Labrys monachus: one gene and its partner. The protein of the gene in region 1 interacts with the protein of each later gene in a pairwise test. Links are inferred from orthologs where the notes say so. Each region holds a gene or a part of one and is shown on either strand. Other genes may lie near its edges.

Region 1 (8,212 bases):
GGTGCCGATGAACAGCGCCGGCAGAAACCACAGATGAAACCCGGCGCCGCCGCTCAGCGGAATGAAGATGTAGGAGCGGATGCTGGCCGGGTTCGGAAACGTGCCGGGATAGAAGACCTGCGATATCTCGCAGAAGGTGTAGAACGCAACCCAGATGACGAAGGGGACGAGGAGCCGCCTGAACAGCCTGAGGAGAGGCTCGACGGGCGCGGCAAGCGAATCGTCCTTCCACAAATAGCCGGAAATCAGGAAGAAGACGGGAACCGCGAAACGGCAGAGTTCATCGACGACGAATCCGATGGCGCGATCGTCGCCGAAAATCCCGTATGCATTGGCGTGGAGCGAAATGACGGCGACCAGAGCGACGAGCCTGGCCATCTCGATCCCACTATGCACCTTCAACGGCGTATGTCCTTCGCTGTAATCAAGGCCCGGGGTGGCGTTTGCGATCGGTTCTTCGCCTGCATGGCAGAGGCCTTGCGCGACGGTATCATGGTCGTTTCCAGACGCCTATGTCTACATCTGGAACCTCGCTCGAAAGCGCGGATCGCAGTCTAAGGGCAGATTGTTACTTGGACGTGTCGGTCTTGCGCGGATGCGGCCGCGGGCCGGGCCACCGGCGAGGCGTTCCGTCCCGCTATGCTTAACAAATCGTTATTCCGCCCAGATCCTGCGCTATCAGGCCGGAGATGTCATCTGGAGGATGGGACCCGTGCCCTTGCCCGTCATACGTTTGCTGACGATTTCGGTGCTCGTCTCGGTGGCCTTGCCGGCGGCGCCGGCGATGGCCGGCTGGCGCGACGGCTATTATTATGACGATGGCGGCTGGGGAGGGGACTATTATGCGCCGCTCCCCCGCCGTCCGATGTATGACCCGCAGGACTATGCGCCCGACGACGGCGACTATCAGGCGCCCTGGGCGCAGCGCAGGGCCTATGCGCCGCGCTATCGCTACGAACCCGCCTATGGCGAGGTGCCGGATGCCGGCGCCGCCCCGGCACGGCCTCCGATTCCCCCGCGCAATGTCGAGACGGCGCTGCCGGACGCGCCCTATGCCGGACCTGACCGGTCGGGCTCCGGCGCGCCGCCGAAAAAGCCGCCCGCCAAGCCCAGGCTGGCATCGATCGCGCCGGCGGCCCGGCCGGCCGCGGTGCGCATACCCCTGGCCCTTCCCGTCCCCCGCCCGAACCTGGAGAGCATGGACTTCGATTCGGCCACGCCCTCGATCGGATCATCTCCGTCCAAGCCGAGTGCCAGCCAGGTCCAGCGCTGACGCATCCGCGCTGTGGCCGGCGCGCTCAAGCCTTGACTTGCTGCCGCGCGACGTAGAGCGCCAGCGCTGCGGCGTTGGAGACGTTGAGGCTCTTGATGGCGCCAGGCATGTCGAGCCGAGCGAGGGCGTCGCACAGCGACCGCGTCCGCTGGCGCAGGCCCTTGCCCTCGGCGCCGAGGACGAGCGCGAGCGGACCGGACAGGGGCGTGCCTTCCAAGGTCGCCGGCCCCTCGGAATCGAGGCCGACGCGCATCACGCCGCTGTCGCCCATCTCGTCGAGCGTATCGCCGAGATTGCGCACCGACACGATCGGCACATGCTCGAGGCCGCCGGAGGCGGATTTGGCCAGCACGCCGGTCGCGGAGGGCGAATGGCGCTCGGTGGTTATGATCGCCGCGACGCTGAAGGCGGCGGCGGAGCGGACGATGGCGCCGACATTGTGCGGATCGGTGATCTGATCGAGCACCAGTACGATATCGCTGGCGCGCAATTCGCCGAAGGCGGGAGCCGGCAGCGGCGCGGTCTCCAGATAGAGGCCCTGATGGATGGAATCGGCGGTCAGCAGCCGGTCGATCTCGCCGGGGCGGACGATCTGCAGGGGGATGCCGGCCTGGATGTTCTCCTCCGCCAGCCGCCGCGCGGCATTCTCGGTCGCGAGAAGCCGCTTCAGCGTGCGCGCGGGGTTCTGCAGCGCCTCGCGCACGGGGTGCCAGCCATAGATGACGACGGTGTCCGGCGTTCCCGAATCCGGCCGCTCCCGGTGGTGCCCCTGGCGTCCCCTGCGTTCCCTGTCGTTCATCGATACCTCCAGGACAATTGCCATCGCATGGCTGGCGCCGCAAAAAAAGCCCCGATCGTTTGGTTATCCGCCGGGCGCGAAAGTCGGTCGAGGGATTTCGCCTTTTTCGGTTGACAGGTCCCCGCCGCGTCACCATAAGGACGCCCTCGAACGAAGCAGCCGCGCCACTCGGCGGCTTCGGGTCGCAGCGGTGTCACCAGCGCTGCGAAGGACGGTTTGGAGGGGTGCCCGAGTGGTTAAAGGGGACGGACTGTAAATCCGTTGGCTCAGCCTACGTTGGTTCGAATCCAACCCCCTCCACCAAGTCCGATCGGTTGGGACGCGGGTGTAGCTCAATGGTAGAGCAGCAGCCTTCCAAGCTGAATACGAGGGTTCGATTCCCTTCACCCGCTCCATCTTACGATTCGAACGGCGGTCTATCGGGGCGCGGGCGGCGCGGCGCGGAGCAATCTTTTGTTGCGTGCCGCTGCGAAAACGCCTATCGACCCGCGCGATATTTCGCACCGGCGAAATACCCAATCCTCCAATGCTGGAACCGGGGCTATGGCCAAAGAGAAATTTGAACGGAACAAGCCGCACTGCAACATCGGCACGATTGGTCACGTCGACCATGGCAAGACGTCGTTGACGGCAGCGATCACGAAGGTTCTGGCGGAGACGGGCGGGGCGACGTTCACGGCGTATGACCAGATCGACAAGGCGCCTGAAGAGAAGGCGCGCGGCATCACGATCTCGACGGCGCATGTTGAGTACGAGACGAAGAACCGTCACTACGCGCATGTGGACTGCCCGGGTCACGCCGATTATGTGAAGAACATGATCACGGGCGCGGCGCAGATGGACGGCGCGATCCTGGTCGTTTCGGCGGCGGACGGTCCGATGCCGCAGACGCGCGAGCACATCCTGCTGGCGCGCCAGGTCGGCGTTCCCGCGCTGGTGGTGTTTCTGAACAAGGTGGACATGGTCGACGATCCCGAGCTTCTGGAGCTCGTGGAGCTGGAAGTGCGCGAGCTTCTGTCGAAGTACGAGTTCCCTGGGGACGACATCCCGATCACCAAGGGCTCAGCGCTGATGGCGCTGGAGAACAAGTCGCCGGAGATCGGGCATGACGCGATCCTCGAGCTGATGAAGACGGTGGACGACTACATCCCGCAGCCGGAGCGGCCGATCGACCAGCCGTTCCTGATGCCGGTGGAAGACGTGTTCTCGATCTCGGGCCGCGGCACGGTGGTGACGGGACGCGTGGAGCGCGGCATCGTCAAGGTCGGCGAGGAAGTCGAGATCATCGGCATCCGTCCGACGCAGAAGACGACGGTGACGGGCGTGGAGATGTTCCGCAAGCTGCTGGACCAGGGTCAGGCTGGCGACAACATCGGCGCGCTGCTGCGCGGCACCAAGCGCGAGGACGTGGAGCGCGGCCAGGTTCTGTGCAAGCCGGGTTCGGTGAAGCCGCACACGAAGTTCAAGGCCGAGGCCTATATCCTGACGAAGGAAGAGGGCGGTCGCCATACGCCGTTCTTCGGCAATTACCGTCCTCAGTTCTACTTCCGCACGACGGACGTGACGGGGATCGTGACGCTGCCGGAAGGCACGGAAATGGTGATGCCGGGCGACAACATCGCCATGACGGTGAGCCTGATCGTGCCGATCGCCATGGAGGAGAAGCTGCGCTTCGCCATCCGTGAAGGCGGTCGCACCGTCGGGGCCGGCGTCGTCGCCGCCATCATCGAATAGGCCGAAATCGTTTCGACACGCTCGGGAACCGGCGCAGCCTCGGCTGCGCCGTTTCGCTTTACGGAGGCGCGAGGGCTGCGCGCGCGCCGCGGAGCCCTCTCTAAGGCCGTGCGGCGGTGTCGCCGAGGCGCTGGCCTGTGGCACGGTCGTGTGGCATCATCTCCGGGAGATGCCGCAAATTTTGCGGCGATGTCCGCATCAACGGGATTGCGCCGAACCATTTGCGCGGCTATGTAAGCGCCGCGCGGGCATCGCGTAGGGGTATAGCTCAGCTGGTAGAGCGACGGTCTCCAAAACCGTAGGTCGCAGGTTCGATCCCTGCTGCCCCTGCCAATTCACGCGGATGGGGTATTTGCCTCCTTTCGCAGCGATTTATCGGTAGCCGGGGGATGGGGCTTCGCCGCACCCTCGGTTTTGTATTGGCTCGGTCTTGCTTTTGCAGGGCAGGATTTCGACATAGGCGCTGGACTGACGTGAAAGTCCGGCCTGAGGTGGCGGTAGGACGATGGCAAAGACGACACCGTTGCAGTTCCTGCAACAGGTCCGCAATGAAACTAACAAGGTGACCTGGCCGACGCGCCGGGAAACCGTGATCACGGCGATCATGGTCGTGATCTTCGTTGCCGTCATGGCGATCTTCTTTTCGGTCACCGATGCCGTCCTGAAGGCCGGTGTCGGCTTCCTTATCAATCTTGGCCGTTGAGGACGATCGTTGATGGCCAAGCGCTGGTATATCGTTCACGCCTATTCGAACTTCGAGAACAAGGTGGCTCAGTCGATCCGCGAGCAGGTCGCGCAGCGCGGGCTGTCTGACCTGTTCGAGGAGATCCTCGTGCCGACCGAGAAGGTCGTCGAGGTGCGCCGCGGCCGCAAGGTCGACACCGAGCGCAAGTTCTTTCCCGGCTACGTTCTGGTGAAGTGCGAACTCACCGACGAGGTGCATCACCTCATCAAGAACACGCCGAAGGTCACAGGCTTCCTGGGGGCGGACAAGGCCAAGCCGGTACCCATTCCCGATCGTGAGGCCGAACGCATCAAGGGTCAGGTCGCCGACGGCGTCGAGCGTCCGAAGCCCTCCGTCAGCTTCGAGGTCGGCGAGCAGGTGCGTGTCGCCGACGGTCCTTTCGCCTCCTTCAACGGCGTGGTCGAGGAAGTCGACGAGAGCCGTGCCCGCCTCAAGGTGGCGGTTTCCATCTTCGGCCGGGCGACCCCGGTCGAACTCGAATATGCGCAGGTCGAGAAGCTCTGATCTGCCGAGGGGGCTGCGGAAGCACCCCCAGCCCTTGCCGATCTTCGCGAAATCGTCGATTTCGCCCTGAAGATCGCAGGTGTCCGGTGGTCCGATGCGATCGCATTCGGCCGCTGGTACGACGTCGCGGGAGGGGAGGCCGGGCTTGTCGCCGTCCGGCGGAACCGAACCGCGAACTCCGGCCACAGCGATGGCCATCAACCGCGGGGCAACCCGCTCAGGAGCAATAAATGGCGAAGAAGATTACCGGCTACGTCAAGCTGCAGGTGCCGGCGGGTTCTGCCAACCCGTCGCCGCCGATCGGCCCCGCGCTCGGCCAGCGCGGTCTGAACATCATGGAATTCTGCAAGGCCTTCAATGCGCGCACGGCGCAGATGACGAAGGGAACGCCGATTCCCGTCATCATCACCGCCTATCAGGACCGCTCGTTCACCTTCGAACTCAAGCTGCCGCCGGTTTCCTTCTTCGTGAAGGAAGCTGCGGGCATCAAGTCCGGTTCGCAGACGCCGGGCAAGGGTGCCAAGGCGGGCCAGATCACGATCGACCAGATCCGTGAGATCGCCACCAAGAAGCTGCCTGACCTCAATTGCGATACGGTCGAAGCGGCCATGGCAATGGTGAAGGGTTCCGCCCAGTCTATGGGCCTCGAGATCGTCGGGTGATATGATGTCTCATCAGGGAAAGCGCATCCGCGCCGCCAAAGAAGGCGTTAACCGCATCAAGCTCTATGGCCTGGACGAAGCGGTCCAGCTCGTCAAGGAGCGGGCCACCGCCAAGTTCGATGAGACGGTCGAGATCGCCATGAATCTCGGTGTCGATCCCCGCCATGCCGATCAGATGGTCCGCGGCGTCTGCAATCTGCCGAACGGCTCGGGGCGCACGCTGCGCGTCGCCGTGTTCGCGCGCGGCGCCAAGGCCGATGAAGCCCGGGCGGCGGGCGCCGATATCGTCGGCGCCGAGGATCTCGTCGAGATCGTCAATGGCGGCAAGATCGATTTCGACCGCTGCATCGCCACGCCCGACATGATGCCTCTGGTCGGCCGCCTCGGCAAGGTGCTCGGCCCGCGCGGCATGATGCCCAACCCGAAGGTCGGCACCGTGACCATGGACGTCACGTCCGCGGTCAAGGCGTCGAAGGGCGGCTCGGTCGAGTTCCGCGTCGAGAAGGCCGGCATCGTGCACGGCGCGGTCGGCAAGGCGTCATTCGGTTCCGACAAGCTGGCGGAGAACATCAAGGCGTTCGCCGACGCGGTGGTCCGCGCCAAGCCGGCCGGCGCCAAGGGGACCTATGTGCAGCGCGTCGCGCTGTCGTCCACCATGGGCCCCGGCGTGAAGATCGATCCGACGACCCTGCTCGGCGCCTGAGCGGCCGACGACGACATCGGGCCCCGCCTCTGTGGCGGGGCTTTTTTGCGCCCGCGGCGCGTGGCCGCTTCGGCCGGTATGCCACAATATGGCGGAGAGCCTCGAATTAGCTCTTGGCATTTGGCGTCCGAGGCCTTATATCGCGACTCTCACTGAACTGATCAAAGGTTCATGAACCTGGGGTGCGCAAGCGGCCCGGGATTTTGCTGTCCGGAGTTATCCGGATTTTAGACTGGCCGAACGGGCGGGGAAGTTTTTCAAGCCCGGGCGGCCATGTCCTGTCCGAGACTGCAGGCGCGGGGAAACCCGCTTAATTTGCAAAGAAACGCCTGAAAGGGCGCTCTTTTTGCCTGCATAGACGGGGAAGACCGGTTTTTGGTATCCGTTTCGCGGCTGCCTCGTGACTTGGTTCGATCCGACGCACCTGAAACCGCAAGGCATGTGTCATATTGACGCACGCCGGTGACGGGGGACAGGCACTCGAGCGTCGCCTTCAGCACGCCGGTTCGCCGGAGGGTATGGAGGCGGCAAAGTGCAACGGTCAGCTTTTCGTTCTGACGAAGAGCTGCAACCGGAGAGAGCAACGTGGAAAGAGCGGAAAAGCAGGAGTTCATCGGCTTTCTCCAGGAGGTCTTCAAGGCTTCCGGAGTGGTCGTCGTAGCTCACTATTCCGGCCTGACCGTCGCCCAGATGCAGAAGCTGCGCAAGCAGATGAAGCAGGCTGGCGCGACCGTGAAGGTCGCAAAGAACCGCCTCGCCAAGATCGCTCTCGATGGCACGGATGTTGCCAGCATCGCGCCCCTTCTGAAGGGGCCGACCCTGATCGCTTATTCGAGCGATCCGGTGGCAGCACCCAAGGTCGCCGTCGACTTCGCCAAGGGCAACGACAAGTTCGTTATCCTGGGCGGCGCGATGGGCAAGACCTCCTTGGACACGGACGGCGTCAAGGCCCTCGCGACCTTGCCGTCACTCGATGAACTGCGCGCCAAGCTCGTCGGCCTTATCCAGGCTCCGGCGACCAAGGTTGCTCAGGTCGTCACCGCGCCGGCTGCCAAGCTGGCCCGTGTGTTCGAGGCTTATGCCAAGCGAGACGAAGCGGCGTAAGGCCGTTCGCAACCCGATAACCGGTACGAACCAGAATTTAGGAAGAATGGACCATGTCCAAGATTGAAAAGATCGTCGAAGACCTCTCGAGCCTGACGGTTCTCGAAGCCGCTGAACTCGCCAAGGCGCTGGAAGAGAAGTGGGGCGTCTCGGCTGCGGCCGCCGTCGCCGTTGCCGCTGCCCCGGCTGGTGCCGCTGCGCCGGTCGCCGAAGTGCAGACCGAGTTCACGGTCGTCCTCGCCGCTGCCGGCGAAAAGAAGATCGAAGTCATCAAGGAAGTCCGCGCGATCACGGGCCTCGGCCTCAAGGAAGCCAAGGACCTCGTCGAGGGTGCTCCGAAGCCTGTCAAGGAAGCCGTTTCCAAGGAAGAGGCCGACAAGCTCAAGGCTCAGCTCGAGAAGGCTGGCGCCAAGGTCGAGCTCAAGTAAGAGAGCTTGCGTCAGGCGTTACGGCTCCGGGGATTCCCCGGGGCCTTTTCCGCGTTTGAGGCGCCCGGGCAGGGGCTGTCCTCGGGGCGGAGACGGCGAATCGGAGAATCCCGGAGGGGTTTTGCGATCCGCCGTTGCAAAGGGCGAAGGGGCGGCGCCAGCCGGCCGTAATTTATGCGGAGTTCCGTGCGAGCGGAACGCCGCCGGGCAGGTGAGGGGGCGTCGGCGCCTTCGCCTGCGGGATCAGATGCTTGTGGCAT
Region 2 (8,107 bases), 1.2 Mb from region 1 along the record:
CGGACCGGTGCTCTCACGCCGGTGGCCAAGCTGCAGCCGGTCACCGTCGGCGGCGTGGTGGTCTCCAACGCGACCCTGCACAATGAGGACGAGATCGCGCGCAAGGATGTGCGCATCGGCGATACCGTCATCGTGCAACGCGCCGGTGACGTCATTCCCCAGATCCTGGGCGTCGTTCTCGAAAGGCGGCCGGAGGGCGCCGTTCCCTATCGCGCGCCTGAGACCTGTCCCTGTCCGCTTCGGACCCCGACCGTGCGCGAGAGCACCGCCACCGGCGAGGAGGGGGTGGTGCGGCGCTGCTCGGGCGAGTTCGCCTGCCCGTTCCAGAAGATCGAGCATCTGCGCCATTTCGTCTCCCGTCGGGCCTTCGACATCGAGGGGCTGGGGGAAAAGCAGATCGCCTCCTTCTTCGAGGACACCGAACTGCCGGTGCGAGAGCCCGCCGATATCTTCACCCTGGCCGCCCGCGATCGCCGCAACCTCAAGAAGCTCAGGGATCGCGAAGGGTTCGGCGAGACGAGTTCGCGCAACCTGTTCGCGGCGATCGAGGCGCGGCGGGAGGTGCCGCTCGAGCGCTTCATCTACGCGCTCGGCATCCGCCATATCGGCGAGACGACGGCCCGTCAGCTCGCGCGGGCCTATGGCTCCTGGACGTCCTTCGAGCAGGCGGCCCTGCGCATCGCCGCCAAGGATGAGGAAGCGGCGGCCGAGATGGACGCCATCGATCAGATCGGCGAGACCGTGGTGGAAGCGGTCGGCGCCTATTTCAGCGAGGCCCACAACCTCGCCGTTCTCGAACGCTTGACGGCCGAGATCCGCATCGCCGACGCCGAGAAGCCGCAGGCCGCGAGCCCGGTGGCGGGCAAGACGGTGGTGTTCACCGGCGCGCTCGAGCGCATGAGCCGTGACGAAGCCAAGGCGATGGCCGACCGGCTGGGCGCGAAGGTCTCCGGCTCGGTGTCGAAGAAGACCGATCTCGTGGTGGCGGGCCCCGGCGCCGGCTCGAAGCTCGCGGAGGCGCAGAAGCACGGTGTCAAGGTCATCAACGAGGATGAGTGGTTCGACCTGGTGAGCGGCGCGCAGAACGCCTGACGGTGTGCCGGTCCCCTGACCGGCATGTCGCGCGACGGGGCCTGGGATAGGGGGCGGGGGCGGTAGTCAGGACGTGGGATTGAGGATGGCGATGCCCGCGTTGAGCGACAGGGCATAGCAGACCCAGAGGAGATAGGGCACCAGCAGCCAGGCTGCCGCGCGATTGAGCGCGAACGCCTTGCGGACGGTGAAGGCGAGCACGACGGCGAGCGCGGCGATCACCACCAGACCGGTCATGATCGCGTGGCCGCCGAAGAACACGGGCGACCATGCGGCGTTGAGAGCGAGCTGGACCAGGAAGAGCGCGAGCACGAGGCTGCGCCTCGGCGATGGCGGCGTGCGGCTCCACAACAGCCAGAGCGAGGCGGCGATCATCACGTAGAGAAGCGTCCAGGCGATCGGAAAGACGCCGTTCGGCGGCGTCCATATCGGCTTGGTGAGCTTGGCGTACCAGACCGGGATCTCGCTGACCGTCGCGTAGGATCCGATCAGGGCGATACCCAGGCAAAGCAGGACGCAGACCAAGGCGCGAAACCAGTCCCGTGCCGTCATGTCCGTTGAACCTCCGAATCGTATCTTCGTTGCAACGCTCTGACAGGGCCGCGGTTTCACCCGATCGGAGCGGTCGCCCGTTCCAGCCAGTCCCGTTCGTCCGGTTCGACGAGAGGAGAGAGCACCTCGCGAACGCGCCGGTGATAGGCATCGAGCCAGTCGATCTCCGATCGGGTCAAAAGACCGACGTCGATCGGCCGGGTGTCGATGGGGGCCAGCGTCAGCGTTTCGAAGCCCTGCATCGGGCGCTCGGCGCCCTCGATCTCGACCGCTTCCACCAACACCAGGTTCTCGATGCGGATGCCGAACTCGCCGGCCCGGTAGTAGCCCGGCTCGTTGGAGAGGATCATGCCGGGCTCGAGCGGCGTGGTGCCGAGCTTGGAGATCCGCTGCGGGCCCTCATGCACCGACAGGTAGGAGCCGACGCCGTGGCCGGTGCCGTGGTCGAAATCCGTCCCGACCTCCCACAGCGCGGCGCGGGCGAAGCTGTCGAGCTGCGAGCCGGACGCGCCTTTAGGAAAGCGGACCTGCGCGATGGCGATGTGACCCTTGAGAACTCTCGTATAGCGGTCCCGCATCAGGGGCGTCACGTCGCCGACGGCGATCGTGCGGGTGATGTCGGTGGTGCCGTCGACATATTGGGCGCCCGAATCGATCAGGAACAGGCCCGGCGTGACCGGCCGGTTGGAGGCGCGGCTGACGCGATAATGCGGAATGGCGGCGTTGGGGCCGGCTGCGGAGATGGTCGGAAAGGAGAGGTCCTTCAGGACACCGGTCTCGCTGCGGGCATGCTCCAGCGCCTCCGCCGTCGAAATCTCGGTCTCCGTCCCTTCGGGCGCCGTCCGGTCGAACCAGGCCAGGAAGCTGACGAAGGCGGCGCCGTCCCGGATATGGGCGGCACGCGCACCCGCCTGCTCGGCCTCGTTCTTGACCGCCCGCATCAGCGCGATCGGGTCGCTGCCCTTCTGCACCTTGCCGCCGGCCCGCTCGACGAGCGTGGCGAAGCGTTCGACCACCATCGTAGGATCGAGCCGGACCGTCTTGCCCTTCACCTCGGCGGCGAGCACCGCCTCCATCCGGCCCGGTTCGGCGATCGCCATGTGATGGGAGAGATTGTCGCGCACCGCGTTGGACAATTTGCGGCCGTCGACGAACAGCGTCGGCTCGCCGCTGGCCGGGACCAGTGCATAGGACAGCGGCAGCGGCGTATGCGAGACGTCCCCGCCCCGGATGTTGAACAGCCAGGCGCAGGCATGCGCGTCATTGGTGAAGACGGCGTCGATCTTCTGCTCGGCGAGCTTTGCCTGCAGCCGCTCGATCTTCGATCCGCTGCTTTCGCCGGCCAGGGAAACGTCGTGCAGGACGATGGAGGCGAGAGGCGGCGCGGGCCGGTCGGCCCAGATGGCATCGACCGGATTGTCCTCCACGGGGACCAGCGCGGCCCCCGCCTTTTCGCAGGCGGCGCGAAGCCGCTCGACCTCGTTGATCGATTGCAGGCGCGGATCGTAGCCGAGGCGGGCGCCGGGCGCGAGGGTCCGCTCCAGCCAGCGCTCGGGCGGTTCCTCGACGAGATGACGCGGCGTGAACGTGCCGGTATCCACCTGTTCGCGGACCTGCACGGTGTAGCGGCCGTCCACGAAGATCGCCGCTTCGGCAGCGAGCACGATGGCGATTCCCGCCGAGCCGGCAAAGCCGGTCAGCCACGCCAGGCGCTCTTCGGATGGCGGGCAATACTCGTTCTGGTGCTCGTCCGAACGGGGCACCACGAAGCCGTCGAGCCCTCGCTCGGCCAGCTTCTCGCGAAGGGCCTTGACGCGGGCCGGGCCGAGCGCGGGTTGGGAGATCTCGTCGAAGGATTGGAATGTGGTCATCTCATGCCCCGGCAGCGCGGACATCCCCGTCCGCATCTTCATCGCAGTCTGGCGTCTTCGAGGGCGGCCGGGGACATGCCGTCCCCGGCACCCGGATCATCTCGGCTTGTCCCTTCCGTTGGCGAGGACCAGCGTGGTCCATTCGTCGAGAGGGATGCGGCGGACGAGATGCAGGCCCTGTGCCCGATAGGCGGCGAGGGCGGCATTGGCATGGGCGTGCAGGAGCCCGGACAGGATCACCGTCGCGCCCGGCGCCAGCAGCTTCGCCATGGGCGCGGCGAGGCGCACGAGCGGCCCGACAAGGATGTTGGCGAAGACGAGATCGTAGGGCTTGCCGGCCTGGATCGGCCCGGCGGTGGTGCCGCGGGCGACGATGGCCGTCACGAAGGCGCCGGCCCGGTTGAAGCGGATATTGTTGCGCGCGGTGGCGATCGCGACCGGGTCGATGTCGGAGGCGAGGACGCGCCGGTGGAGGGCACGGGCCGCGGCGATCGCGAGCACGCCGGTGCCGGTGCCGATGTCGAGGGGCCTTTGCGGCCGCTTGCGCTTCAGCAGGGCGTCGAGCGCGAGCAGGCAGCCGCGCGTGGTGCCGTGGTGCCCGGTGCCGAAGGCGAGCGCCGCCTCGATCTCGATGGCGATGGTGTTGGCCGGCACGCGGGCGCGGTCATGGCTGCCATGGATGGTGAAGCGCCCCGCCGGCACCGGCGCAAGGCCTTCCAGCGACGCCGCCACCCAATCCTTGTCGCCGAAACTGTCGAAGGCGACCTCGACGTCCGGCCCGGCTGCGAGGGCGATGAGGTCGCCCACCGCCTGCCTGTCGGGGTCGGAGCGGAAATAGACCTCGACGAGCCAGGGTGGGCGGGGCGTGCCGTCCTCGCGCTCGAAGGCCGCAATGGCGGTCTCCGTCGGATCGAAGCTCTCGCCGAGCAGATCGGCGATGCGGCGCGCCCGGGCCTCGTCGGTGACGATGCGGGCGACATGGGTGGGATTGTTGGGATGCAGACCTTCGAGCATGTGCTTGGCTATCGCGCCGGCCGGCGAAGGGCAATGAAAATTGAGCCTCCCTGGGTCACGAAGGGCTGAACCGCATGAAGCGCTCCCGGAGCGCGCCGATCGCCGCGATGTCGGCATTGGCGAAGGCGACCCGCATATGGCCTTCGAGCCCGGGCCCGAAATAGGGACCGGGCAGGCACAGCACGCCGCTGCGGGCGACGAGCTCCCTGACCACGTCCGCCGCCCTTTGCCCGGGAAAGGGATGCCGCAGGAACGCGAAATAGGCGCCGACCGCATCGATCTTCCAGCCGTTTACGCCGGCGAAGGCCTGCCGGAAGGCCTCGGCCCGGCGTTCGATCTCGAGCCGGTTGGTCTCGCGCCAGGCGGCGAGGCCCTCGATGCCCCAGGCAACCGGCGCCTGGGCGGTGCGCGGCGCGCAGATCTGCAGGGTGTCGAGGATCTTGCCGATCTCCGGCGAGAGGGTGGGCGAAGCATGGAGAGCGCCGAGCCGATGGCCGGGGATGCAGTAGCTCTTCGAGAAGGAATAGAGATAGATCAGGGTGTTGCGATAGTCGCCTGAAGCGATGAGTCCGTGCGGTCGCCCTGCGATGAAATCGCGATAGGTCTCGTCGAGGATGAGGAAGAGGCCGCGCCGGCGGCACAGCTCCGCGAAGGCCTCGATCGTGCGGGGCGGATAGACCGCGCCGGTCGGATTGTTGGGCGAGACGAGGACGATGGCGCGCGTCGTCGCGTCGATGAGGCTGGCGGCGGCGTCGACGTCGGGGACGAAGCCGCCGTCGGCCGGGCTCGGCAGGGGCCGCGCCTCGATGCCGAGCATGTCGAGCGTCATCTTGTGGTTGAAGTACCACGGGGTCGGCAGCAGCACGGAATCGCCGGCCTTGGCCACGGCGATCGCGGCGATGAAGAAGGCCTGGTTGCAGCCGGTGGTGATGGCGACGTCCCGCCAGTCGACATCGCCCCCGTAGAGCGCGGCGACATGGGCCGCATAGCCCTTGCGCAGGACGGTGTCGCCCTGGATCGGGCCGTAGCTCGCCGTGGCCGCCTCGCCGGCGCTACGGCCGAGGCGCTCCAGCAGGTCGGCGTGCGGCGGATAGCCGGGCACCGCCTGCGACAGGTCGATGAGCGGACCTGCCGCTCCATCATAGGCCCGCGCCCAGCCCTGCGCCTCCGGAATGGGCGGCGTGGCCGTGTCGACCAGATTCGGATTGATGGTGGGGAGAGGGGACTGGAGCATGCGCCTGTCATGCCCTCGCCCCGCGCGCAAGACAAGAGCGTTCGGGCGGTCGGCGGGCGCCGGCCCGAAAGGAAATGCCGGGGCAGACGCCGTTGCCGCGGTAACGCCATTTACTCCGGCTTCCTATTTCGTCACGCCTTGCCCATCCGGCGATTCCGCTGGATCGTAAAACCCATTGGCCTGCCGTCATGACATTGCCCGCCAGCCTCACGATCGACGCCGCACGCTCGACGATCCGCCTCGACCCGCGCGATCCGGATTTCGTACAGAATCCCTATCCGGCCTATCGGGCGATCGGCGAGGTCGCGCCGCTGTTCCACTGGCAGGACTATGGCTGCTGGTGTGCGGCGAGCCACGCCCTCGTCTTCGATCTCTTCCGCGACAAGCGGCTGGGCCGGGAGATCCTGCACGTGGCGACGCGGGCCGAGCTCGGGTGGCCCGAGCCCCCCGCGCATCTGGCGCCCTTCTACGCCGTGGACGCCCATTCCATGCTGGAGCGTGAGCCGCCCGTCCACACGCGCCTGCGCACCCTCGTCAACCGGGCCTTCGTCACCCGCCAGGTCGAGCGGCTCCGCCCGCGTATCGCGGCGCTGGCCCATGACCGGATCGACCGGTTCGAAGGGCAGGGGCGGGCCGAGCTGATCGGTGCCTTCGCGACGCCCATCCCGGTGATCCTGATCGCGGAGCTGCTCGGCGTGCCCGCCGAGATGGCGCCGCAATTGCTCGACTGGTCGCATCGCATGGTGGCGATGTACCAGTTCAGCCGCACGCGCGAGAGCGAGGACCGGGCCGTCGCGGCGGCGCGGGATTTCAGCGCCTTCCTGCGCGATTATGTCGGGCGGAGGCGGGCCTCGCCGCGCGACGATCTCGTCAGCCATCTGATCGCCGCCGAGGCGCAGGGCGACCGCCTGAGCGAGGACGAACTGATCTCCACCTGCATCCTGCTGCTCAATGCCGGCCATGAGGCGACCGTCCACACCATCGGCAACGGGGTGAAGGCGGTCCTGCAGTCGGGGCTGGCGCCGGCGGATGCGTTCGCCGACACGCAGAACGCCGTCGAGGAGATCCTGCGCTTCGACCCGCCCCTGCACATGTTCCGCCGCTACGCGCTGGAGGACATCGCGCTCGGTCCGGTGACGATCCGCAGGGGCGAGGAGATCGGCCTGCTGCTCGGCGCGGCCAATCGCGACCCGCAGCGTTTCGAGGAGCCGGACGCGTTCCGGCCGGAACGCGAGCGGCCGCCTCATGTCAGCTTCGGCGGCGGCATCCATTTCTGCGTCGGGGCGCCGCTGGCGCGCCTCGAACTCGAAGTCGCCCTACCGATCCTGTTCGAGCGCCTGCCCGCTCTGCGCCTGGACGGCGAGGCGCTCTACGGCGACACCTATCACTTCCACGGGCTGACGGCGCTGCACGTGGCGTGGTAGCTCCGGGCGGCGGCTATGCCGGCATCAGCTGTCCGCCGTTGACGTGCAGGATCTGCCCGGTGACATAGGCGCTCATCGCGTCGGAGGCGAGGAAGAGCACCGGTCCGACGCAGTCCTCGGCTGTGCCGAGGCGCCCCAACTGGGTGCTCTTGCGCACGAATTCGAGGCGCTCGGGCGGCGTCGCGGCATGGAACGGCGTGAGGATCACGCCGGGGGCGATGGCGTTGACGCGGATGTTCCTGCCGCCCAGTTCCATCGCCATGTTGCGGGTGAGATTGTGCACGGCCGCCTTGGCGGTGGCGTAGATGCCGGATCCGGGCGCGCCGCCATTGTTGCCGGCGATCGAGCCGAGATTGATGATGGCGCCGCCGCCCTGCGCTTCGATATGGGGTACCGCCGCCTGGGACGCCTCGAGCAGCGAGCCGACATTCAGGTTCAGGACCTGCTCGTAGAGCTCCCTGTCGATTTCCACGAAGGGCGCGCGCCGGATCAGCGCGCCGGCGTTGTTGACGAGGATGTCGAGGCGCCCCAGAGCCTTGGCGGCCTCCTCGACCACTCTTCTGGCTTCGCCCTGCCGGCCGAAATCGCCGCGGAAGAGCTTTGCCGTGCCGCCGGCCGCCGTGATGGCCGCCGCCACCTCCGCGGCCTCCGCCTCGCTCGCATTGTAGTGGATCGCCACCAGGGCGCCCTCGGCCGCGAAGGCCTTCGCCAGCGCGGCGCCGATGCCTGTGCTGGCGCCCGTGACCAAAACTCCCTTGCCTGCAAGACCGAGCTGCATGACCGCTTCCTCCGAAATGTCGTGATATTGTCGAATGGGGAGCGGCAGATTGGCCCGGAAAACCACCGCGGGCCAATCACAAATTGCGTGTACGGACCCAGGGCGGGATCAGGCTGCGTCGATGAAACTGTCGACGACCCGC

Evidence for each region.
Region 2: the proteins of rplK (region 1) and J3R73_RS25125 interact in binary tests that used the Escherichia coli proteins (3 or more experiments, as listed by UniProt). The link is inferred for Labrys monachus from one-to-one orthologs.

Annotation. Positions count from the first base shown.
Region 1 is NZ_JAUSVK010000001.1:4,267,671-4,275,882, reverse strand. What follows is about bases 4,063-7,001. They hold rplK (50S ribosomal protein L11), read left to right. Parts: upstream 4,063-5,285; coding sequence 5,286-5,717; downstream 5,718-7,001. Other genes in these bases: rplA (50S ribosomal protein L1), read left to right, coding at 5,722-6,420; nusG (transcription termination/antitermination protein NusG), read left to right, coding at 4,522-5,055; secE (preprotein translocase subunit SecE), read left to right, coding at 4,312-4,509. Outside these bases: J3R73_RS19580 (acyltransferase), read right to left, coding at 1-396; J3R73_RS19575 (hypothetical protein), read left to right, coding at 713-1,273; J3R73_RS19570 (TrmH family RNA methyltransferase), read right to left, coding at 1,299-2,072; tuf (elongation factor Tu), read left to right, coding at 2,616-3,806; rplJ (50S ribosomal protein L10), read left to right, coding at 7,006-7,524; rplL (50S ribosomal protein L7/L12), read left to right, coding at 7,578-7,952. UniProt on the Escherichia coli protein: Forms part of the ribosomal stalk which helps the ribosome interact with GTP-bound translation factors.
Region 2 is NZ_JAUSVK010000001.1:5,487,344-5,495,450, reverse strand. What follows is about bases 2,571-5,404. They hold J3R73_RS25125 (50S ribosomal protein L11 methyltransferase), read right to left. Parts: upstream 4,530-5,404; coding sequence 3,612-4,529; downstream 2,571-3,611. Other genes in these bases: J3R73_RS25120 (aminotransferase), read right to left, coding at 4,585-5,404; J3R73_RS25130 (aminopeptidase P family protein), read right to left, coding at 2,571-3,515. Also shown: NAD-dependent DNA ligase LigA, read left to right, coding at 1-1,092; J3R73_RS25135 (TspO/MBR family protein), read right to left, coding at 1,159-1,644; more of J3R73_RS25130, read right to left, coding at 1,701-2,570; more of J3R73_RS25120, read right to left, coding at 5,405-5,763; J3R73_RS25115 (cytochrome P450), read left to right, coding at 5,952-7,187; J3R73_RS25110 (SDR family NAD(P)-dependent oxidoreductase), read right to left, coding at 7,201-7,965; J3R73_RS25105 (ATP-dependent helicase), read right to left, coding at 8,074-8,107. UniProt on the Escherichia coli protein: Methylates ribosomal protein L11.